One region of the Streptomyces sp. NPDC002701 genome, then DNA from elsewhere that is predicted to be linked to it. Evidence: riboswitches for the same ligand, from Rfam matches in the RefSeq annotation. Region 1 holds a riboswitch; each other region holds the start of a gene.
The links. A riboswitch is a leader RNA that binds a small molecule or an ion and turns the genes downstream of it on or off. The one in region 1 is predicted to bind cobalamin.

Region 2: it holds a riboswitch for cobalamin, as region 1 does, so the genes downstream of both, ACFYXC_RS38610 (energy-coupling factor ABC transporter permease) here and ACFYXC_RS34990 (hypothetical protein) in region 1, are expected to answer to the same signal.
Region 3: it holds a riboswitch for cobalamin, as region 1 does, so the genes downstream of both, ACFYXC_RS22385 (cobalamin biosynthesis protein) here and ACFYXC_RS34990 (hypothetical protein) in region 1, are expected to answer to the same signal.

The regions. Positions count from the first base shown of each region.
Region 1 is NZ_JBIAQL010000022.1:50,933-58,352, forward strand. It holds gene ACFYXC_RS34980 (ATP-grasp domain-containing protein) at 124-1,362, opposite strand; gene ACFYXC_RS34985 (cysteine synthase family protein) at 1,359-2,381, opposite strand; gene ACFYXC_RS34990 (hypothetical protein) at 2,378-3,241, opposite strand; cobalamin riboswitch at 3,299-3,516, opposite strand; gene ACFYXC_RS34995 (ferric reductase-like transmembrane domain-containing protein) at 3,752-4,735, shown strand; gene ACFYXC_RS35000 (dienelactone hydrolase family protein) at 5,226-5,963, opposite strand; gene ACFYXC_RS35005 (ABC transporter ATP-binding protein) at 6,149-6,853, opposite strand; gene ACFYXC_RS35010 (ABC transporter permease) at 6,861-7,420, opposite strand, start outside.
Region 2 is NZ_JBIAQL010000033.1:48-7,467, forward strand. It holds gene ACFYXC_RS38590 (hypothetical protein) at 121-585, shown strand; gene ACFYXC_RS38595 (GNAT family N-acetyltransferase) at 615-1,787, opposite strand; gene ACFYXC_RS38600 (hypothetical protein) at 2,121-2,849, shown strand; gene ACFYXC_RS38605 (cellulase family glycosylhydrolase) at 2,906-4,585, opposite strand; cobalamin riboswitch at 4,772-4,955, shown strand; gene ACFYXC_RS38610 (energy-coupling factor ABC transporter permease) at 4,985-5,698, shown strand; gene ACFYXC_RS38615 (energy-coupling factor ABC transporter substrate-binding protein) at 5,695-6,180, shown strand; gene cbiQ (cobalt ECF transporter T component CbiQ) at 6,187-6,936, shown strand; gene ACFYXC_RS38625 (energy-coupling factor ABC transporter ATP-binding protein) at 6,933-7,420, shown strand, end outside.
Region 3 is NZ_JBIAQL010000008.1:54,430-61,849, reverse strand. It holds gene ACFYXC_RS22390 (cobyric acid synthase) at 1-1,371, opposite strand, end outside; gene ACFYXC_RS22385 (cobalamin biosynthesis protein) at 1,368-2,324, opposite strand; cobalamin riboswitch at 2,449-2,582, opposite strand; gene ACFYXC_RS22380 (hypothetical protein) at 2,735-2,956, opposite strand; gene ACFYXC_RS22375 (anion permease) at 2,969-4,222, opposite strand; gene ACFYXC_RS22370 (lysozyme) at 4,391-5,134, opposite strand; gene ACFYXC_RS22365 (class II aldolase/adducin family protein) at 5,351-6,058, shown strand; gene ACFYXC_RS22360 (alpha/beta hydrolase family protein) at 6,234-7,367, shown strand.

The DNA of each region.
Region 1 (7,420 bases):
CCCGACCCGTACTCCGCCGACAGGGCCGGCCGGGTGCCTACCGTCAGAACGGCCAGGCCGGCCCGCGGCGGTCCGTCGAGCGCGGACGGCGTGGCCCGCAAGCCCTTCCCGCCCGGCGCTTGTTCAGCCACCCGCATCCCCGGTCCGCGGGAACGGCTCCGTCAGCACCCGTACGGCATTGGCGGCGGCCACCGCGTGGTGCGTGGCCAGCTCGGCGCTCTCGGCCTCCGCGTAGACGATGCCCGCGTAACCGCGGCTGTCGGTCAGGTGCTCGACGGGGTCGCCGACTGACCTGACCGGGTACCAGGCGGGTGACCCCGGCATGTCCGCCAGGCGGTCCAGCCCGGCGACACCCGTGAACACCCCGGGCGCGGCCGGGTAGCCCAGGACGAAGGCGACCGCCGGGCCGCCGGGCAGGTCGGCGTCCATGAGGCGGGGACGGCGCCCGAGCGCGGCCTCGATCATCGCCGCGTACACGTTGACGCCCAGCGCCCGGCACATGCCCTCCCCGACCAGGGCGCCGCCGATCCGGGGATTGATCTCGACGACCTCCGGCCCGCCGGCGGTCAGGACGAACTCCACGTGCGCGAAACGATCGGTGTAGCCGACCGCCGCGAGCACCTCGCCGAGCCACCGCTCCAGCACGGCCCGCCGCGCCTCGGGGAAGGCCACGGGAAACGCGGTGATCTCCTCCCGGAAGTACGGCTCCGGTGACATCAGCCGACTGGAGACGCCCAGCAGCCGGGTCCGGCCGGCCCAGGTGAGGGTCTCGGCGCTGTACAGCGGCCCGCTGAAGTACGGCTCCGCGAACAGCCGTCCTTTCAGCTGCCGCCCGGCCGCCTCGGCCAGGGCCGCCTCCAGCTCCGGCTCGTCACGCACCAGCCAGACGTTCTGACTGCCGGTGCCCGCCGTGTCCTTCAGGACGGCGGGCAGGCCGACCTCCTTGAGCGGCACGTTCCCCGATTCCGTCCCGGTCGCCTCCACGGCGCGCCCGCGCGTCAGCCCGGCGTCGTGCAGCCGGTTGCGTACGGCCGCCTTGTCCCGGGTCAGTCGCAACACGGCCGGATCGAGACCGGGCAGACCGAGACGGTCGGCGAGTTCCGCGCCCGCCAGGGTCCAGGTGTCGGTGGAGCTGATCAGACCGCGCAGCCGAGGTGTCCGGTGCAGCAGATCCGTGAGCCCTTCCACGTCGAAGGTGTCGGTGACGACGACGTCGAGGGCGTCCGCCGGAAGCCTCTGCAGCTCGTACGAGTAGTAGGCGCGGTCGCGTGTCAGCAGGGTGAGCCGCTCGCCGAGCACCTCGGCGGCGCGCACCAGGTGTCCGAGACCGAAGGTGAGTGACTCCAGGCACGCCACGGTCATGCCGCTCGCTCCTTCCCGCCGGCCGGGTCGGCGGTGCGCCGCCACGCCATCCTGGACCAGGGCATGGACATCTCCTCGGGGGTGGAGACCTCGACCGGCTTCAGCGCGGCGGGGTCCAGGGCTTCGGTGTGGCGGGCGAAGACGCGTTCGACGTAGCGGTGTCCGGTGTCGGCTCCGATCACCAGGTGCAGCCGGTCGGGGTGGCGGCGGGCCTCGTACGTCGCGGTCAGGTATCCGGCGCCGGTGGAGAGTCCGGCGAAGACGGCGTGGTCGCGCAACAGGGCGATCGTGCCGGACATGGCGTGGGTGAAGTCCAGCCAGTGCACGGCGTCGTAGAGGTGGTGGCGGACGTTGTCGAAGACGATCGACGACCCGATGCCGGCGATGATCGCCTCCGGGTCGTGGTGGTCCTGGCTGCCGAAGGTGACGCTGCCGAACGGCTGGACGCCGACGAGGCGCACCGAGGGGTCCGTGGCGCGCAGGCGCTCCACGAGGCCGCCGGTAGAGGCTCCCGAGCCCACCCCTCCGACGACGGTCAGCGCGGTGGCGGGGAACGCGGCCGTGATCCGGTCGGCCACCTCGTGGTAGCCGAGGTAGTGGACGTCGTCGTGGTACTGGCGCATCCAGTGCCAGTCGGGATGGTCGGTCAGGAGCTCCCGCACCCGCCGCACCCGCAACTCCTGGTCCAGCTTGAGATTCCTGGAGGGGCGGACCTGTTCCACGGTGGCGTCGAGGATCTCCAGTTGGGCGCGGGTGGCGGTGTCCACGGTGGTGGAGGCGACGATGTGGCAGCGCATGCCGTAGCGGTGACAGGCCAGCGCCAGGGCGTAGGCGTAGATGCCGCTGGAGCTGTCGATCAGGGTCTGTCCCGGGCGGATCGTGCCCCGTTCCAGCAGGTGGCGGACGGCGGCGAGCGCGGAGTAGATCTTCATCGACTCGAACCGGACGAGGACGAGGCCGTCTGTGAGCCGGACGAGATCGGGGACCTTCAGGGCGTCGGCGATGTGGGGGTGGGTCACCCATAGCCTCCTCGGGCGAAGGAACACTGGTGGCCGAGCGAGTGGAAGAAGGCGGACAGGTCGGATTTCAGGTCTGTGTGCAGGCGTCCGGGGAAGAGGTAGCCGATCAGGCATCCGGTGTGGGCGACGAAGATGCCGTCGGCGCCGAACCGCTCCCGATGGGCCAGCATGCTGTCGAACGTCGCCTTGGGCAGCACGCTCTGCGACAGGGTCGCGCTGGCGGTGGCGGCCCGGGCGACGGCGGCCGGATCGCCGGAGGCGAAACCCTTCAGCAGGTCGGTCAGGCACCGCTCGTACTCCTCGCCGTGCCGCCGGTAGTGCGCCAGCAGCAGGCCGGTGACGGCGGAGGTGTCCACCGTCCCGGGCTCGGTGAGGTACGCCGTGTGGAAGCCGATGTCCGTGCCCAGGCGCCGCACCACTTGGTGCCGGCCACTGAGGTACAGCGCGAACTCGTCGAGGAAGACGCTGTCGGCCCGCTCGACCGCGGCCAGGATGCCGAGGACCACCTCCGTGTCGTACGGCAGGGCGAAGAGCCGGAACAGGCAGCGCAGGGTGGCCACGATGTCGGCGGTCGAGCTGGCCATTCCCACGCCCACCCGCAGGTCGGAGTGGGTACTCCAACGGCCTGGCGGCAGCGTGAGTCCGAAGTGTTCCAGGAAGAGCCGGGCCGCGTTCGCGGACTTCGCACCGACGGGTGGTGAGCCCGGCGGCCGGGTGTCCTGAGTGAAATGCGTCCAGGAGTGGCGGTCCACGGGGAACGACACGATGGCGATGTCCGGCTCCGTGTCCGCCCGCAGCGGGCCCTGGTACAGCTCGCGCAGTGTGCCGTGGCAGACGCCGGACACGGTACGGCCCGTCACGAAACCCTCCTCCGTACCGCCGACCCGGTCCTCGAGGTCACCGTGCACCACCCGCACATCGCGTACGGGGGCAGTGGCAGGTCTTCGGACTCGTGGGCTCGCTCACCGGGGACACCGGTCACCGGTGGGCACCTACCGACCGTCGCTTCCCCGGCCCCCACACGATCGGGCCCAGTGCTGTTGACGGCTTTCGTTCCCACTCACCGCTGCGGGACAGTCCCGGATTCCCACCGGGTTCCCTCTTGCGTCGCGCCACCGGACCCGGAGGGACAGGAGGCTCGAACCGACTGCGGGCATCAGCGTAGGGTGGCTCCCGCCGATGCGGCAGGGGCGAGACGGCAGTTGTCCGAATGCGATCGGTCGGGTGGTAACGGGGGCTCGAGACGATTCGGCCGGTCGGACGATGACTCTGGCCGGATGTGCTCTCCGTAATCCCGGTCACACCCCGCACACTGGTGCGTCGACGTCACCTGCACCTCTCCTCGGAAGACCGCGCCCGGAAGGCCCAGGATGCTGCCAGAGACGACGCCGGAGGACGGCGGCACGACGGTCCCGCCGCCCGCCCGTGACAAGCGCCCGCCCGAGCGCGTCGTCCTGCGTGCCGACCTGCGTTCCGCGCTCCCCGACGCCACTGCCGCCGTCCTGGTCACGGCGGCCGTCTTCGCGTTCCTGTACGCCCGCGTGGAGTCGGGTGACTCGGCGACGGTCGCTGTCATGCCGTTCATGGATGACGCCGGCACGTACTGGATGTATCTGCTCAGCCAGGCGTTCGGCTGGTCGGGCCTGCTGTGGGCCTGGGGCACGGTCATGCTCGGTCTGCTGCTGTCGGGGCCGCGTCCCGCCCGGTTGCCGGTGTCCCGGCAGGTGCTGGAACGCTGGCACCGCACCACGAGCCTGACCACGATGGCCCTGATGTTCGCGCACGCGCTGATGTTCGCGGCGGAACTCGTGCGCTACGAGGCGGAGTTGGCGTGGCTCGAACGGCTGTGGGCGGGATTCGCCGACACGTTCGTGCCCGGCTGGTACGACTCGGGCACCGGCCGGATCGCCATTCCGCTGGGTCAGGGTGCTCTGTATCTGGCCGTCCCCCTGGGCCTGCTGTTCTACGTCCGCCACCGTATCGGCGCCAGCACCTGGCGCCGACTGCACCGCTTCGTCATCGTCGTGTACGTGCTGAGCGTGTGGCACACCCTGCTGTACGGCACCAACGTCTGGTACGGCGAGTGGCCGCGCACCGTCCTGTGGCTGCTGCAGCTCCCGGTCGCGGCGCTGCTGCTGGCCCGGCTGTTGCGGCCTGCCCGTCGGGCCGAGCGACTGGCTGCACCGACGCGGTGCGAGGGCGTGTCGCTGCCGGGCTGGGTGACGCGGGCCGCCGGCCGGGTGGCCGCCGGGGCCGTTGTGGTGGGCCTCGTCATCGTGGTGGCGTCCGGCCACGACGGCGGCCGCGAACGCCCGGCCGAACCACCCGCGACGAGTCCACACGAGCCCGAGTGACGCACGGCCGCGCGCCTCGGAGCGCGGCCGGTGTGGTTGGGCCTGGTGAACGACCCGGACGCGACGGAGGACATTGCAGACGGAAGTCCATCGCCCGGGGCACCTGAACGGAGGTGAGCAGCCAGGAGCGGCCTCCGGGGGCACCCGTGGTGACCGCACCCAGCCGTTCTCCGGCAAGCCCGCTGCCGTGCGAGCCGAACGGGTCGGCGAGTTAGTCATCCACATCCCGGCTGGCGAGGGCCAGCGCCGCGGTGAAACCGGCGCGCGGCCTTCTGCGCCCGAAGCCGGCCCCGCAGCGCCTTGTCGCTCTCGCCGAGATCGTTCGCCGCCTTCTGTACCCGCGCGGCCGCGGCCGAGGGGGCGGCAGCGGCGCCCGTACAGGGCAGGCCCGCGGCGCCCGGCGCACACCGTTCAGCTCCTCACCCCTGATCTGGCCTGCGACGTCCCGGCTCGGCTTCAACCGCGCCTGGCACTGGGGCGGTTGCCTGGGTCATGCCTCCAGGTCCTCCGTCACGGGCAGGCACTCGGTGAGCAGGTCGACGACGTCGCGCCAGGCTCGCTGGGCGTGCCGTGGGTGGTGGCCGACGCCGGGGACCGTGGGGTGGTCGACCGGGGGGTAAGGGAAGGCGTGCAAGGCTCCGCCGTAGACTGTGAGGCGCCAGTCGACGCCCGCGGCCTGCATCTCAGCGGTGAACGCGTCCCGTTGCGCGGGCGGCATGATCGGGTCTTCCGACCCGACCCCGGCCCACACCGGGCAGCGAATGCGCGCCGCTTCGCCCGGTCGGCCCGTGATCAGCCCGTTGACTGTCCCGATCGCCCGCAGGTCGACGCCGTCGCGCCCGAGTTCCAGCGCGACGGCGCCCCCGGTGCCGTAGCCGACGGCGGCGATACGGTCGGGATCGGTCCGCGGCTCGGCGCGCAGCACGTCGAGCGCCGCATGACCGATGCCCCGCATCCGGTCCGGATCGGCGAGCAGCGGCATGCAGCGGGCCAGCATCTCCTCGGGGTCACCCAGATAGCGCCCGCCGTGCAGGTCGAAGGCCAGTGCCACGTATCCCAGCTCGGCGAGCGCATCGGCCCGGCGGCGCTCGACGTCGCTGAGCCCCACGCCCTCGGGCCCGATCAGGACCGCGGGCCTGCGGTCGACACCGGCCGGGAGCGCGAGGTGCCCGATCATGGTCAGACCGTCGGCCGGGTACTCGACCGTACGCGTCGCAATCTCCGTCATGAGACGGGACTGTAGTGATCGTCGAGACCGGTCCGGCCGATGTTCTGCCACTGGCAGAACAGCACGGGTGTCCCACTGAAATGCGGAAGGGGCCCGGTGCCCAAAGTTTCAAGATCACCCCGTTGCCCTTTGGCGTTTGGCGCGCCCAGCGCGTCGGCTTCGGGTGGCGGTCCGCCGGGTCGGCTTCATGGGGTGGCCTGTTGGGACAACTTCCCCTTGCGCAGGGTGAGTACGCGGTCGGACTGTGTGGTCAGTTGTGCGGAGTGGGTGACGACGATCACGCATTTGCCCTGTTCGTGGGCGAGTTCGCGGAAGATGTCGCTGATGCCCTGGGCGGTGTCCTCGTCGAGGTTGCCGGTCGGTTCGTCGGCGAAGAGGATGTCGACGTCACAGGCGACCGCGCGGGCGATGGCGACGCGTTGCTGCTGGCCGCCCGAGAGCTGCAGAACGTTCCGTGTGGCCATCGCCTTGTCCAGTCCGACCTGTTCGAGGAGTTGCAGGGCCCGTGCCCGGCGGCTTCCCGTCGCGGGTTTGACGCCGGTGATCTCCATGGCGGTGGTGACGTTCTGGAGCGCGGTCATGTAGGTGAGGAGGTTGTACTCCTGGAAGATCGTGGCGGCGTGTTTGTTGCGGTAGCGGCCCAGGCCCAGTTTCGTCAGGTCCTGGCCGTCGAAGGCGACCGTGCCCTTGGTGGGCGTGTCCAGACCGCTGGCGAGGCTGAGCAAAGTGGTCTTGCCGCTGCCCGAGGGGCCCAGGATGGTGGTGAACGTGCCGCGCTCGAAGGCGCAGTCGATGTTCTTGAGAACGGTGGTCCTGCGGCGCTGACTGACGTAGGTGTGGCTGATGCCGTCGAGTCGCAGGACGGGGCCGGTCGCGCTGGCGTGGCTCATGGTCGGGTCACTTGCCCTTCGTGAGGATGGAGCGGGGGCTGAGCCGCAGGACGGAGGCGGCGGGTATCGCGGTGGCCAGCAGGGCTATGCCGAGGCCGGCGCCGCCGACCGCTGCGAGGTCGGCCCGGTCGAGGCGGATGGTGATCCGGTCGATCGGGTCGGCGTTGTCCACGGGCCTGTCGTCCGGGTCGATGCCCTCGTCGAGGCCGGTGCGGCCGGGGGCCGGGGGCTGCCAGGAGCCGATCCGCTGGCGGGCCTCGGTGGCTTCCTTGCCGAGCAGTGCCTGACCGGCGCTCTGCGTCAGGTTCTGGGCGAACAGTGCACTCAGGCCGACGGCGAGAGCGGCGACCGCGACGATCTCGACGGCCTGTTGGGCGATCAGCCTGGTCTTGTTCTCGCCCATGGCGAGCAGCACCCCGTACTCCCTGCGGCGCTGTTTCACGGCGAGATCGACCAGGAGGGCGAGGACCGCGGCGCCCGCCACGACGATCAGCCACATCGCGAGGGTGGCGGTGGAGCGGATGCTCTTGAGAGGGCCCGTCATCTGCTGGATCGCCTTGTCGTTGG
Region 2 (7,420 bases), on a different contig from region 1:
CGCACCCTCAACCGCCTCCGCGCCGGACTCCTCGCCGCCTGACGCGGGTGCCGCACCGGCGCCCCCCTCGTTCACCGTCCACCGTTCAGCGTTCACCGGATCGAAAGGACCAGCCAGGCCGTGAGTGAAGAGCAGGATCCCCTCCGCGAGTCGGCCGCGCCGATCGTGACCGAGCCCGTGCCGGACCTCCAGCTGCAGATGCTGGTACGGCTGGTCGGCCAGGACCCGCAGGCCGCTCTTCCGGTCACCCTGGTCATCGGGGGCGGCCTCCTCTACGGCGACCTGATCTCGCACAAGGCGTGGACCACCGACTGGGCGCACAGCCTGCGCGGTGTCGACGGACCCGGCGCCCAACTGCTGGAGCGGTTTCCCGAGCAGGTGGACCAGGCGGTCGCGGAGAAGCAGGGACGCCCCGGCCCGCAGCGGCTGCCGCAGTGGATCCACCTGCGCGACGCCACCAGCGTCGTCGGGCCGGGCGGGCCCGTCGTCATGCCCCTGTGGCGGGGGCGGCTCACGGACGTCTCCGGATGGTCCCTCGGCAAGCCCGACAGCTCCCTGGGAGAGACCGGCGACGACCACCGCTGACAGGGCCCGGCCATGGCCGGTGGCCCCGCTCACCGCGTACGGGGCGCCGCCCGGCCCGCGCCCTGGACCGTACCGGCGGAGGTGCGCAGCGCGCCGACCGCCTTCAGCAGCCGGTCGGCCGGTTCCCTGAGGGCGGGATGGGCCAGGACCGTGTTCCGCAGGCCGCGTACCGGTCTGCGCCACAGCCGGTGCGCCGTCGCCACCGGGTGCGGGCGGACGGCGAACCCTTCCCCGACCCGCAGCTCGCGGGTCTTCAGCCAGTCCTTGTACTCCTTGTCGCCACGCCCCAGGTCCATGACCCGCACACCCTCCCGGGCCGCGGCCTCCGCCATCCGGAGGTGCATGACCAACCCCGGTGAGTAGTAGCGTAGTTCGGGGTCGTACGTGGTGAACCAGGCGGCGAACACCGTGCGGGATCGCGGGCCGAAGTGCGCGGCCACCGGCCGGTCCCCGGCATACAGCACGGAGAGGACGCCGGTGAAATGCTCCTCGCGGACGCGGAAGAGATCGTCCACCACGTTCACGATCCAGGGCCGCGCGAACCGGTCCATCCGCGAAGTCCTGCGGTACTGGGCGGACTTCCACTCCATGAGGGTGCGCAGCATCGCGGGGTCGCGCTCGTCGAAGACGAAGCGCATCTCGCCCAGATCACGCCCCAGGCGCCGTTCCTTCTTCAGCGTCGTCTTGGCCAGCCCGGGGTACGCGCCCCGCAGCCACTGCGCGTAACTGCCGTCACCGGCCTTCAGGTCGACCACCGGTGACGCGAACGTCCCGGTGACGAAGCGGGTGAACGGCCGCTGTTCCCCGACGAGATGGTCGAACTCGAAGACCGACAGCCCACAGGCCCGCAGCAGCCGCCCGGTGTCCCAGGTGACTCCGGGCCGGTGCACGAGGGCCTGGCAGTCGGACAGTCCCAGACCGATCGCCCGGCCCACCCCGAAGGAGTTGCGCTCGTACGGGAGGAAGCCCACGGCCTCGCCGTCCTCGTGCAGGACCGCCACCCGCGCCCCGCCGCGGTGTCTGCCGATGCCGGCCGCGAACTCCGGTGACAGGAAGGGGTTGGCGTACTCGGGTGACTCGTCCGCCGCCCGGTGCCAGGCCCGGCGCAGCGCCTCACTGAGCGACTCGGGCCTGTGGATGCTGATCTCCACCTCGGATCGACCGTCCTCCCCCGTCCCGGCCGTGGCCGGGACCCGTAGCATGCGGCGAGGCTCAAACTTCGCGAAACAGCACGCACACTGTCAAGGGTGCCGGTCGTATCGAATGAGGTGACGTGACGGAAAAATCGGTCGAGGCATCCGTTCCGTCACCTTGAAGGTGGAAAACGAGACATGACTTCGCGCCCGGGACATGACCGCGCACGGCGGGTCCGGTGACTGTCCCGCGCGTCCCCGCCTGCGCCTTCGCGGACCGCGTGGGCGTGTACGGGGTCTGCTCGCCGGTGAGTTGGCCCGCGCAGGTCGGGGATCATGGCCTGGATGATGCGAGTAGCATCCGGCCCCAGCACCACACGATGACGAGGAAGGGTAACCGCCATGTCCGAAGTCGAATCGGCCGCCACGAAGCTCAAGACCCAGTACGCCGCACAGGTGGCTGGGGACCTCGAACGCAACACCAAGGAGCAGGAACGTATCGGCGCCGAAGTGGCGGCGCTGGAGGAGCAGTTGCGCGCCCTGCGGCACGACCAGACCCTGCTGGCGGAACTGCAGCGGGCCCTGGGCGGTGACGACTCCGCGCAGTCCGGTACCGCGGACGGCGCCGCGCCCAAGCCTTCCGTACCGCGTCAGGCGTCGGCAGCCACAGGCACCAGGCGCAAGAAGGCCACCACCGCGAAGCCCGCCACGAAGTCCGCTGCGAAGCCGGCTGCCACCAAGCCGGCCGCCGCGTCAGGTGCCCCGAAGCCTGCCGCGAAGTCCGCCACGAAGTCCGCGGCGGTCAAGCCCGCCGGGGAGCAGCCGGCGGCCGGCAAGCCCACTCTCGTGGAGCTCATCCGCGACCACCTCGGCCGGCAGTCCGAGCCGCGCTCGTCGGCGGAGGTCGCCACCGCGCTGGCCGAGGCCCATCCCGACCGGGACATCAAGCCCAAGGTCGTACGCACCACGGTGGAGGGGCTCGTCGCCAGGGGGCAGGTCCAGCGCACCAAGCAGGGGTCGTCCGTCTTCTACACGACGGCGAAGGCCGCGCCCGCCCCGGCCGCGACCGCGGACACGGGCGCAGCTCCCACCGGGACCGCCGAACAGTCTGCGAACACGGACACCGCCTGACCTGCGCGGCCCAGCCGACGGGGCGCGGTGGCCCCGCCGGCCCGATGGGCGCCGGGTCAGGCGGCGGCGCAGGTGGTGCCGTTGAGGGCGAACGCGGCCGGGGCCGTGTTGGCGGCACCCCTGGCGGCGGTGAAGCCGACACTGACCGAGCCGCCCGCGGGGATGTCGGACGTGTACGAGGCGGGCGCGACGCTCACCGTCGCGCCGCTCTGGGTCGGTGTCCCTCCCCACATGTTCGAGACCGTCTGACCGTTGGCGAAGGCGAAGACCAGCTTCCAGCCGCTGATGGCGGCGGGGCCGGTGTTGCGGATGGTGATCTCACCCTGGAAGCCCCCCGGCCACTCGTTGGCGACGCGGTAGCCCACGGAGCAACTCGCCCCGGGTGTGCCGCCGCCCTCGTCCGTGGTGACGTTCACCGTGGCCGAGCGGGCCGAACGGTTCCCGGCCGCGTCACGTGCGTAGACGGCGAAGGCGTAGGCCGTGTCCGCGGTGAGGCCGGTCACGGTGGCGGTGGTGGTGGCGGACGCGGCGACCGTGCTCTCGGCGCCACCACCGACCCGGACGACGTCGTAACCGGTGACACCGACGTTGTCGGTGGCGGCGCCCCAGGTGAGGGTCACCGAGGTGGCCCCCACGGCGGAGGCGGCGGGGGTGCCCGGAGCGGTCGGGGCCTGGGTGTCGCCCGGGTCGCCGCCGCCGAAGACCGTGGCCTCCTTCGAGGTCTGGACGATGCCGTTGGCGCCGTTGAAGATGCGTTGCCCCCAGGAACTCAGCCGGCTGGGGTCGAAGCCGATCGCCAGGTCGAGGACGGGGTCGGTGTTGCCGCTCCAGGACCAGGCGAGGTAGCCGAGCCGGAGCTGCTGCGCCGCGGCCATCATGGTGTCCTCGTCCGGGTCGCCGTACTGGTCGGCCGGTCCGCCGAACTCACCGATGAGGATGGGCAGTCCGGCGTTCACGAAGGCGTTCAGGTAGTCCGTGATCTCCTGCGCGGTGTCGTAGACGCTGTACATGTGGATCGAGAAGATCAGGTTGCCCGTGGGGTCGGCGTCGTAGACCGACCGGGCGTTGGCGCGCATGACCCCCTGCCAGTCCTGACCCCAGTTGGGCGCGTCGACCATGATGATGTGCTCGAACCCCGCGGTGCGCAGCTTCTTGATCGCGGCGGTCGTGGGGGCGGTCCAGCCGGCGGGGTCGGTGTTGCCCCAGGGCTCGTTGCCGATGTTGACGATGACGTAGTTCTCCTGGCCGGCGAGCACGTTCTTGAGGCTGATCCAGTAGTCGGCCGCGTGGTCGAGCGTGCCGGCCGCCGCCTCCTCGCCGTAGCCGGTGGTGTCGTGCACCTCCAGCACACAGATCAGCCGGTTGGCCTTGCACTGGGTGATGACGGCGGCGACGTCCTCGGGGCTGTTCCTGGTCCATCGGTGGCCGTCGGAGAGGACGACACGGACCGTGTTGGCGCCGAGTGCCTTGATGTCGGCCAGCGACTGCGTCTCACCCGGATACCAGGTGTGGGCGTGGTTGACGCCCCGCATGACGAAGTCGTTCCCGTTGCCCTCCAGCAGGCGGCCGTCGTCGACATGGAGGCCGGTCGCGCGAGCGCCTGAGGGCTCGGCGTGTGCCGTGGCCGGGACCAGGGCGCCCGCGACGGTGAGCCCGAGGAAGGCGGCCAGTCCGGCCAGCAGGGCGCTGACATGACTCTTCCGTGTGGTGCGTGTGGTGCTTCTTGTTCTTCTCACTGCGACTCCAGGAGTGAGCGTCAAGAGGCGTTGGCTTCGGATGGTGGGAGCGCTCCCACAGCGTTCCCATGAAGTCATCTTGCCAGGGGCACGTCAAGACTTGGCGCACGCTCCGACGCGTAACAGATGGTCAGGAGCCACCCGTGCGCCCCTGGGGGGCCGCTTGTCACCACCCCGGTACGCGCACTACTGTCACCACGCCTTGGTGCTCGGGAAATCGGTGTGATGCCGGTGCGGCCCTCGCCACTGTGATCGGGAAGTCCGGCTCCGGCCCTCACGGGCAGCCACTGGGTCCTCGGACCCGGGAAGGCGGAGCGCGGGTGGTTTTGACCCGTAAGCCAGGAGACCGGCCAAGGCGCGTCAACCATCCACGAGGTGCTGGAGAGGGTCTGCTGAGCCATGCACATAGCCGAGGGTTTCCTTCCTCCGGCGCACGCGGTCGCCTGGGGCGTCGCGTCGGCGCCGTTCGTCGTCCACGGAGTCCGGTCGCTCACCCGTGAGGTCAGAGAGCACCCCGAGAGCACGCTGCTCATCGGGGCGTCCGGGGCCTTCACGTTCGTCCTCTCCGCCCTGAAACTGCCGTCGGTGACGGGGAGTTGCTCGCATCCCACGGGCACGGGCCTCGGCGCCATCCTGTTCCGGCCGCCGGTCATGGCGGTCCTCGGCACCATCACCCTGCTCTTCCAGGCGCTGCTGCTCGCGCACGGCGGGCTCACCACGCTGGGTGCCAACGTCTTCTCGATGGCGATCGTCGGGCCGTGGGCCGGCTACGGGATCTACCGGCTGCTCCGGCGGTTCGGCGTGCCGCTGATGGTCGCGGTGTTCTTCGGCGCTTTCGTCGCCGACCTGTCCACCTACTGCGTGACCAGTGTGCAACTGGCGCTGGCGTTCCCCGACCCCAGCAGCGGATTCCTGGGCGCACTCGGCAAGTTCGGCTCGATCTTCGCCGTCACCCAGATCCCGCTCGCGGTGAGCGAGGGGCTGCTGACCGTCCTCGTGATGCGGCTGCTGGTGCAGTCGAGCAAGGGGGAACTGACCCGGCTCGGCGTGCTCCTCACCAGGAAGCAGTCCCCGGCCGAGCAGGCCGGGACGACCGGGGCGGTGGCCCGATGAGCCGCAACGCGAAGATCAACTCCCTGCTGCTGTTCGTGGTGGCCGCCCTCGCCGTACTGCCGCTGGCTCTCGGTCTCGGCGACCACAAGGAGGAGCCGTTCGCGGGCGCCGACGCGGAGGCGGAGACCGCGATCACCGAGATCGAGCCGGACTACGAGCCGTGGTTCTCCCCCCTGTACGAGCCGCCGTCCGGGGAGATCGAGTCGGCCCTGTTCGCCCTCCAGGCAGCCCTCGGCGCGGGCGTCCTCGCCTACTACTTCGGCGTGCGCCGGGGCCGGCGGCAGGGCGAACTGCGCGCGCTGGCCCAACTGGACGCGCGGGACGGGCAAGACGCGCAGGATGCGGGGCCCGGGCCCGGCACGGCGCCGGACGGCGGCACGAGGGGCCCGGACGGGGAGACGGCCCCGGACGGCCCGGCGGCCTCGGTGGGCGCGCCCGGCGCCGTCGCCGACGGTGGCGGGTCCGCGGCCGGCCGGACCTGAGTCCTCGTGCTGCCCATCGACGCGGCGGCGCACAGCAGTCGCTGGCGCCGCCGCCATCCCGTGGACAAGGCCGTGCTCGGGCTCGGTCTGACCGTGCTGGCGATCTCGCTCCCGCCCTGGCCGGGCGCCGCACTGGTGCTGGTCACGGCCCTGGTCGCGCTGCTCGGCCCGGCCGCCGTGCCCGCCCGCCGGCTCTGGCGCGCCTACCGGGTGCCGCTGGGTTTCTGCGTGACCGGGGCGCTCCCGCTGCTCGTCCAGGTGGGCGGCCCGGACGGGTTCCTGACCCTGGCCGCGGGCGGGCCGGTACGCGCCGGGGAACTGGTGCTGCGTACCTCCGCGGCCTCCCTCGGTGTCCTGCTGTTCGCGTTCACCACTCCGATGTCCGACCTGCTGCCGCGGCTGGTGAACGCCGGGGTGCCCGCACCGGTCGTCGACGTGGCCATGGTGACGTACCGGATGAGCTTCCTGCTCCTCGACTCCGTGCGCCGGATCAGGGAGGCGCAGGCCGCCCGGCTGGGTCACACCACGCGGGCCGCGACCTGGCGTTCGCTGGCCGGGCTCGGCGCCACCGCCTTCGTCCGGGCCTTCGACCGGGCGGCCCGGCTGCAGACCGGGCTCGCCGGGCGCGGTTACGACGGCACCCTGCGCGTCCTGGTGCCGGAGGCCCGGATCTCCCCCCGCTTCACCCTCGCCGGTGCCGCGCTGCTCGTGGCCGTGGCCGCACTCACCTTCGTACTGGAAAGGCCGCTGCGATGAGCGAGCCCGTGCTGGTCGCCCTGCGGGGCGCGTCCTACGCGTACGAGGACGGGCCGACCGTGCTCAGCGGTCTCGACTTCGCCGTGCGCGCGGGGCGCGCGCTCGCGCTGCTCGGCCGCAACGGCAGCGGCAAGACCACGCTGATGCGGCTGCTCAGCGGCGGACTGCGCCCGCACACCGGGCAGTTGACCGTCGGGGACGACCCGGTCCGCTACGACCGCAAGGGCCTGACCCGGCTGCGTACGACCGTCCAGCTGGTGGTGCAGGACCCGGACGACCAGTTGTTCGCCGCGTCCGTCGCCCAGGACGTGTCGTTCGGACCGCTGAACCTCGGCCTGCCCGACACGGCGGTCCGGGCCCGGGTGGCCGAGGCGCTCGCCGCGCTGGACATCACCGCCCTGGCCGACCGGCCCACCCACCTGCTCTCCTACGGACAGCGCAAGCGGGCCGCGATCGCGGGAGCCCTGGCGATGCGGCCGCGTGT
Region 3 (7,420 bases), on a different contig from region 1:
GAAGCGGCGCCCCGCGGCGGCGGCCACCTCGCGCAGGAAGGCGCGCCGGAAGCCGTCCGACTCCAGTGAGCCGTGCCAGTGCGTGCCCCAGACCTGGCCGACCCGGCAGCCGTCCAGGAAGGGCTGACCGCCGGTCACTTCGGCGACCCCGTGGTGGATCTCGTACCCCTCGACGGGTTCGCCGAGGGCCTCGCCGGCGGGCCGGGTGAGGGTCTTCTCCCGCGCGAACCGCACACGTACGGGGAGGAGTCCGAGCCCGTCCACGGCGCCGGCCCTCGACTCCACCTCGTCGTCGATGTGTTCGCCGAGGAGCTGGAAGCCGCCGCAGATGCCCAGCACGGGGCGCCCCTCGGCGGCCCGGCGCACCAGGGCGTCGGCGAGGCCGCGCCGCCGCAGCCACTCCAGGGCGCGGACCGTGCCGCGGGTGCCGGGCACGACGACCAGGTCGGCGTCGACGAGTTCCTCGGCGCGGTCCACGAACCGCACGACGACGCCCGGTTCGGCGGCGAGCGCGTCCAGGTCGGTGAAGTTGGACATCAGGGGGATCGCGCAGACGGCGACCCGCAGGATGTCCTCGCCGACGGGGGCGGACACCTCGGACTCGCGCACCGAGCCCCGCAGGGACACGCGGAGTCCGTCCTCCTCGTCGATGCCGAGCCCGTGCCGGTACGGCAGGACGCCGTAGGTGTGGCGCCCGGTGAGCCCGTGCAGCATGTCGATGCCGGGTTCGAGGAGGGAGACGTCCCCGCGGAACTTGTTGACGAGGAACCCGGCGACGAGTTCCTGGTCCTCGCGCGACAGCAGGGCCACCGTGCCGAAGAACGAGGCGAAGACCCCGCCGCGGTCGATGTCGCCGACGACGAGCACGGGCAGCCGCGCGTTGCGTGCGATCCCCATGTTCACGATGTCCGTCCGCCGCAGGTTGATCTCGGCCGGACTCCCGGCCCCCTCACAGATCACCGCGTCATACGTGCCCCGCAACTCGGCCAGACAGTCCAGCACGGTCCCGAGCAACGCCTCCTGACGTCCGCCGTGATAGCCGCGCGCACTCATCTCACCCACCGGCCTGCCCATCAGGACGACCTGGCTGCTGCGGTCGCTGCCCGGCTTCAGCAGGACGGGGTTCATCAGCGCGGTCGGCTCCACGCGGGCGGCCTGCGCCTGCATGGCCTGCGCGCGCCCGATCTCGGCGCCCTCCCGCGTCACGAACGAGTTCAGCGACATGTTCTGTGCCTTGAAGGGCGCGACCTTCACCCCCCGCCGCACCAGCCACCGGCAGATCCCGGCGGTCACGACGCTCTTGCCCGCGTCGGACGTGGTGCCCGCGACGAGCAGCCCCCCGCCCGGCCCGCCTTCCCGGCCCCCGCTCATGACGTACGCCCCTTCCCGGCGGCTGCCCCGGCGAGCAGCCGCCCGGCGACACTCACACCCAGCGCGAGCAGGCCCACGCGGCGCGAGAGCCGGACGGCCCGCTCGATGTCCCCGACCCGCACGGGCCGCCCGCCGCCGTTGAGGACGGGCCGGTGCTCGACCCGTCCCGCGTAGGAGAGGGTGCCGCCGAGCCGCACTCCGAGCGCGCCCGCGAACGAGGCTTCGACGGGGCCGGCGTTGGGGCTCGGGTGCTGGCCGGCGTCGGTACGCCAGGCGCGGATCGCGCCCCGCGGATCATCTCCGGCGACGGCCGCGAGGACAGCGGTCAGCCGGGCTCCGGGCCACCCGGCGACGTCGTCGAGCCGCGCGGAGGCCCACCCGTACCGCCGGTATCGCGGCGACCGGTGCCCCACCATGGCGTCCAGCGTGTTGACGGCCCGGAACCCGGCCAGACCGGGCACGCCCGCGACCGCGCCCCACACCAGGGCGCCCACGACGGCGTCGGAGGTGTTCTCGGCGACGGACTCGACGACGGCCCGGGCGATCCCGTCGGCGTCCAGCGCCTGCGGGTCGCGCCCGCACAGGTGCGGCAGCCGCTCGCGGGCGGCCTCGATGTCCCCGGCGGCCAGCGCGTCGCCGGCGGCCCGGGCCTCCCGCCCGAGCGAGGTCCCGCCGACGACCGCCCAGGTGGCGGCGGCGGTCAGCGCGACGGACGCGGCGCCGCAGGTGCGTACGGCACGGTCGGCGGCCACGGCGAGGGCGACGGCGCCGCCCGCGCACACGGTGGTGTGCAGGGCGCCCCACCCGCGGTGGTCCCGCCACAGGACCCGCTCCACGGCCCCCGCGGCACGGCCGAACGCGGCGACCGGATGCCCCCGGCGGGGATCGCCGAACAGCAGGTCACCGAGGAGGCCGGCGGCGGCGCCGTACGCGAAGACGCGATCGGCACGCATCGGTTCAGCCCGCCGCTACGTGAGGCGGAACTCCCGTACCCGGCACCCTCGTACGGGGCACACCGGTCCACAACAGACGGCCGCGCATGGCGATATGTCCTCACTCAGGGTGTCCACGCCCTGGTTCGACGAGACCGACGACGAGAGTTCCTGACTCCCGGGGAAGGGATTCCCCGGTCACAGTGGCGGGACCGCGCCGGATTCACACCGGCTTCCTCTCCTGCCGTCGTACATGGCCCCGGCAGTCCACCACGCCCCGAGAACACCCGTCAACTTGCTGTTGACCTGCGAAGGGAGAGTGTGCTGAGGCCCACATGGAACACGGGACGGCCCCGCCGACCGAGTGGTCGGCGGGGCCGTCCCGTACTGAACGGACGTACTGCGGGGGCCGGACGGACGCGCTGCGGGCGTCAGGCCACGATCAGGTAGATGCCGTAGGCCACGGCTGCCGCGCAGGCCGCGAAGCAGGCGTACGCGCCGGTGACCGCGAGGGCCGCCGAGCCGCCCTGGGCGGTGGCCGTCTCGCGCTTGGAGAGGCCGACGATGCCGAGGGTGAAGAGGCCCACGAGGGCGACGGTGGCGATGAGGCTGACTCCGAACACGGAGCCGAGGGCTGCCCAGTCGATCTTCATGTGGTTCGTTCCTTACACCGTGGCCGGACGGGCCGGCTCGGCGTCCGGGCCCGGGATGGTCGTCATCAGGTCGTCGGGCGCGGTCGCCGTGGCCGCGGTGGTGACCGGGCCCGCGGGGGGCGGGGTGACGGCGGCGATCGCGGCCGTCACGACGCCGGCGGGCACGGGCTCGTCGTTGACGTTGTCGACGGTGACGGGCTGACGGCGGGACAGCGTCCAGATGACCCCGGAGCCGGCGATCAGCAACGCGCCGGTCAGGACGATGCCCCAGGTGCCCTGCTGGGTGAGGAACTCGGCGCCCGCGCCCACCAGTCCGGCGGCGGGCAGCGTGAGGCCCCAGGCGACGAACATGCGCGTCGCGGTCGACCAGCGGACCACACCGCCCTTGCGGCCGAGCCCCGAACCCATCACGGCGCCGGAGCAGGACTGGGTGGTGGAGAGGGAGAAGCCGAGGTGCGAGGAGGCCAGGATGACCGTCGCGGCGCTGGTCTGGGCGGCGAAGCCCTGCGGCGGCGCGAGGTCGGTGAGACCCCTGCCCATGGTGCGGATGATGCGCCAGCCGCCCAGGTAGGTGCCGAGGGCGATGGCGACACCGGCCGAGACGATGACCCACAGGGGCGGGTTCGACCCGGGCGCGAGCACACCGCCGGTGACCAGGGCCAGGGTGATGATGCCCATGGTCTTCTGCGCGTCGTTCGTGCCGTGGGCCAGCGAGACCAGGCCCGCGGAGGTGATCTGGCCCGCGCGGTAGCCCTTCGAGGTCGCCTGCTCACCGGCCCGGTTGCTGATCCGGTACGTCAGCCGGGTGGCGAGCATCGCGGCGAGACCGGCCACCAGGGGCGCGGCGACCGCGGGGATGAGCACCTTGGTGATCACGGTCGAGCCGTTCACCGACGACCAGCCAGCCGACATCACCGCGGCGCCGATCAGGCCGCCGAAGAGCGCGTGGGAGGAACTGGACGGCAGACCCAGGAGCCAGGTCAGCAGATTCCACAGAATGGCGCCGACGAGCGCCGCGAAGATCACTTCGGTGCGGATGCCCTCTTCGTTGATGATGCCGCCGGAGATCGTCTTGGCGACCTCCACGGAGAGGAACGCACCGACGAGGTTCAGCACGGCGGACATGGCCACCGCCGTCTTGGGCTTGAGAGCGCCGGTCGAGATGGTCGTCGCCATCGCGTTGGCAGTGTCGTGGAAACCGTTCGTGAAATCGAACACGAGAGCGGTGACGATCACGATTCCGAGGAGGAGCGTGATGTGTTCCATTTACCCAGGCTTCTGTTGGACGTCAGTGGCAGATGGAACGTAGGCAACCTGGATGAACGGAAAGTGAACTGAGTAGGGCGGTGGGGTGACTCGATCGCGGTGCCGCCCTTCCGCTTGTGTCGAAGTGACGGCCCGCGTCATCGAACAGAGGCGGAATTCGAGGGTCCACTACCCCCTTGCGAAGCTCCGCAGCTGAGACAGGGAGCCGTTGAAGAGATTCTGGTCACCCGGCAGGCTGCCGCTGTCGTCGTACTGCCAGAAGGTCCAGAAGCTCCAGCCGGGCGGCAGCGACCCCGCGGACGCGCTGTAGCGGGCCAGCCACAGCGGATGGTTCGAGCCGAAGGCCGCGCTGTCACCCGTGCACGTCTTCCACCAGTCGTGGTTGGTGTAGATGACGGGCCGCCGGCCGGTCTGCCGCTTCACCTCGGCGCTGAACGCCCTGATCCAGCCGACCATCGCGCCCTTGCTCAGCCCGTAGCACTTCCTCTTCTCGTCGTACGGGTTGTACTCGATGTCCAGCGCGGGCGGCAGCGTCCAGCCGTCCGGCCGCCAGCCCCCTCCGTTGCGCAGGAAGTGGGCGGCCTGTTCCGTACCGGACGACTTGTGCGGCAGGGCGAAGTGGTACGCGCCGCGGATGATGCCCGCGCCGCGCGCGCCGTCGTACTGCTGGGCGAAGTACGGATTGCGGTACGTGTGCGACTCGGTCGCCTTCACATAGACGAACCTGGCGCCCTTGTTCTTCGCGCCCGACCAGTTCACGTTCTTCTGGTGCGAGGACACGTCGTGCCCCTTCGGCTTGCCGGCCGCCGAGGCCGGCACCTCGAGGAGGGCGGTCCCGCCGAGCGCCAGCGTCGCCATGGAAGCGGCGACGAGGCGGGCGCGCCGACGGGACGGTTTGCTACCACGAGCCATATTTCCCCCCGGAATGGCGACATGCACGAAAATCTCCCAGAGGCTACTGGAAGATCCCTGGCGACGCGTCGTCCGCCGGTCAATCACCCGTGCTGACTGATTGATCCCTGTTCACGACCTTTCGGACCTGCGGGTTCCGCCCTACAGTGCCCCCACCCGGACGGAGCAGGGACGGAGTGGCGTCGGAGCGGGGACGGCGGCTGGCAGGATCACCGCATGGCTGAGCAGCGGCGGGACACGGGAGACGGACGGGACGCGGGGGAGCCGGGCGCGCCCCGGCCGGCGCAGGCGCTGCGACAGGCGTGGGACGACCTCGTGGCGACCGCCCGCAGGACGGTCGCCGACGGCCTGGTCGTCGGCACGTCCGGCAACGTGTCCGTGCGGGTCGGCGACACCGTCCTGGTCACACCGACCGGGGTCCCCTACGACCGGCTGACGCCCGACGATCTCTGCGGGGTCTCCCTCGACGGCCGGCGCGTGCTCGGTTCACTCGTTCCGACGAGCGAACTGCCCATGCATCTCGCCGTCTACCGTTCCACCGGCGCGCACGCCGTCGTCCACACGCACGCCGTGCACGCCACCGCCGTCTCGACCCTCGTCACCGAGCTGCCCCTCGTCCACTACATGGCGGCCGCCCTCGGCGGCCCCGTCCGCGTGGCCCCCTACGCCACCTACGGCACGGAGAAGTTGGCCGAGAACATGCTCCTGGCCCTGCGGGACCGCACGGCCTGCCTCCTCCAGAACCACGGCACCCTCGCTCACGGCGACACCCTCGACCAGGCATACGACCGCACGGCCCAGCTCGAATGGATGTGCCGTGTGTGGCTCACCGCGTCGTCCGTCCCGGGCCGCACGCCCACCCTCCTGACCGAGGACCAGGTGGCTCAGGTGGGACAGCGCCTCAAGGGGTACGGCCAGCCGTGACGCCCACAGTGACGGCGTCCGTGACCTCGCCCGTGACGCCGGCAGTGACGGCGGCCATGACACCGACCGGCCGGACGCGCCCGCGCGGCGGCGCAGGATCCACCCCCGGGGCCCCCGTGCCGTCTCCGTCGCCCCTCCACTGGCCGACTGCGAACTCCGTCAGGAGACTGGACCCGTGCTGAAGCCGACGACCGCAGCCCTCACCACCGCCCTGACCGTGGCCGTAGCGGGCGCGGCCGGCATCGCAGCCGGCCGCCTCGCCAGTGACGCCGCCCTGAAGGCGCCGCCGGGCCGCCCCCTGCCCACGGAACCCCGCCTCACCGTGCACGCCACGGCCGCGGGCCAGGTCGCCCTGACCCGCGCCCTCGCCTCCCGGCGCCCGGGCGTCTACGGCCTGAGCGGCGGCGACGGCGGCCACGCCGTGGTCGGCCCGCCCCTGACCGCCGCCCCGCACAGCGCGGACACGGTCGTACGCCGCCTGGAGCGCGTCACCCACGGCACCCTGGAACCCGGCGACAAGGTCCACCTCGTCCCCGGCCTGCACCTCGGCGACCCGGGGGCCGCCCTGGGCCTCGACCACGCCGACGTGGACGTCCCCGGCGAACTGGGCGCCCTGCCCGCCTGGTTCGTGCCCGCCGACCGCGACACCTGGGTGATCACCGTGCACGGCCTCGGCACCACCCGCGAACACCCCATGAACGTCATGGAGTACCTGCACGCCCAGCAGTTCCCCGTCCTCGGCCTCGCCTACCGCGGCGACGCCGGCGCGCCCCGCCCCGCGGACGGCCTCAGCCACCTCGGCGAGAGCGAGTGGCGCGACCTGGACGCGGCCATCCGCTTCGCCGTGCGCCACGGCGCCGAACGCGTCATCCTGCACGGCTGGTCCACCGGCGCCACCATGGCGCTGCGCGCCGCCGAGCACTCCGCGCTGCGCGACCGGATCTCCGGGCTCGTGCTGGACTCGCCGGTCCTCGACTGGGAGACCACCCTGCGCGCCCTCGCCACGGCCCGCCGCACGCCCAGCGCCCTGCTGCCGCTGGCCGTCCGCGCCGCCCAGGGCCGGACGGGCCTGGGCGGCGACCGCGTGGCGGGCACCACCGACCCGGCGCGGCTCAGGGTGCCGGCCCTCGTCCTGCACGGCCCCGACGACACCGTCGCCCCCTGGGGGCCCTCACGCCGCCTCGCGCTGCGCCGCCCCGACCTCGTCACCCTGCACACGGTCCACGGCGCCCCGCACGGCGCCATGTGGAACGCCGACCCGGCCGGTTACGAAGAGGCCCTCCGGCGCTTTCTCACCCCGCTGATGTAGCCACCCGAGGCTCCGGGCCCGGAGCTTCCGTTTAACCCTGTACCAGCGGGCGG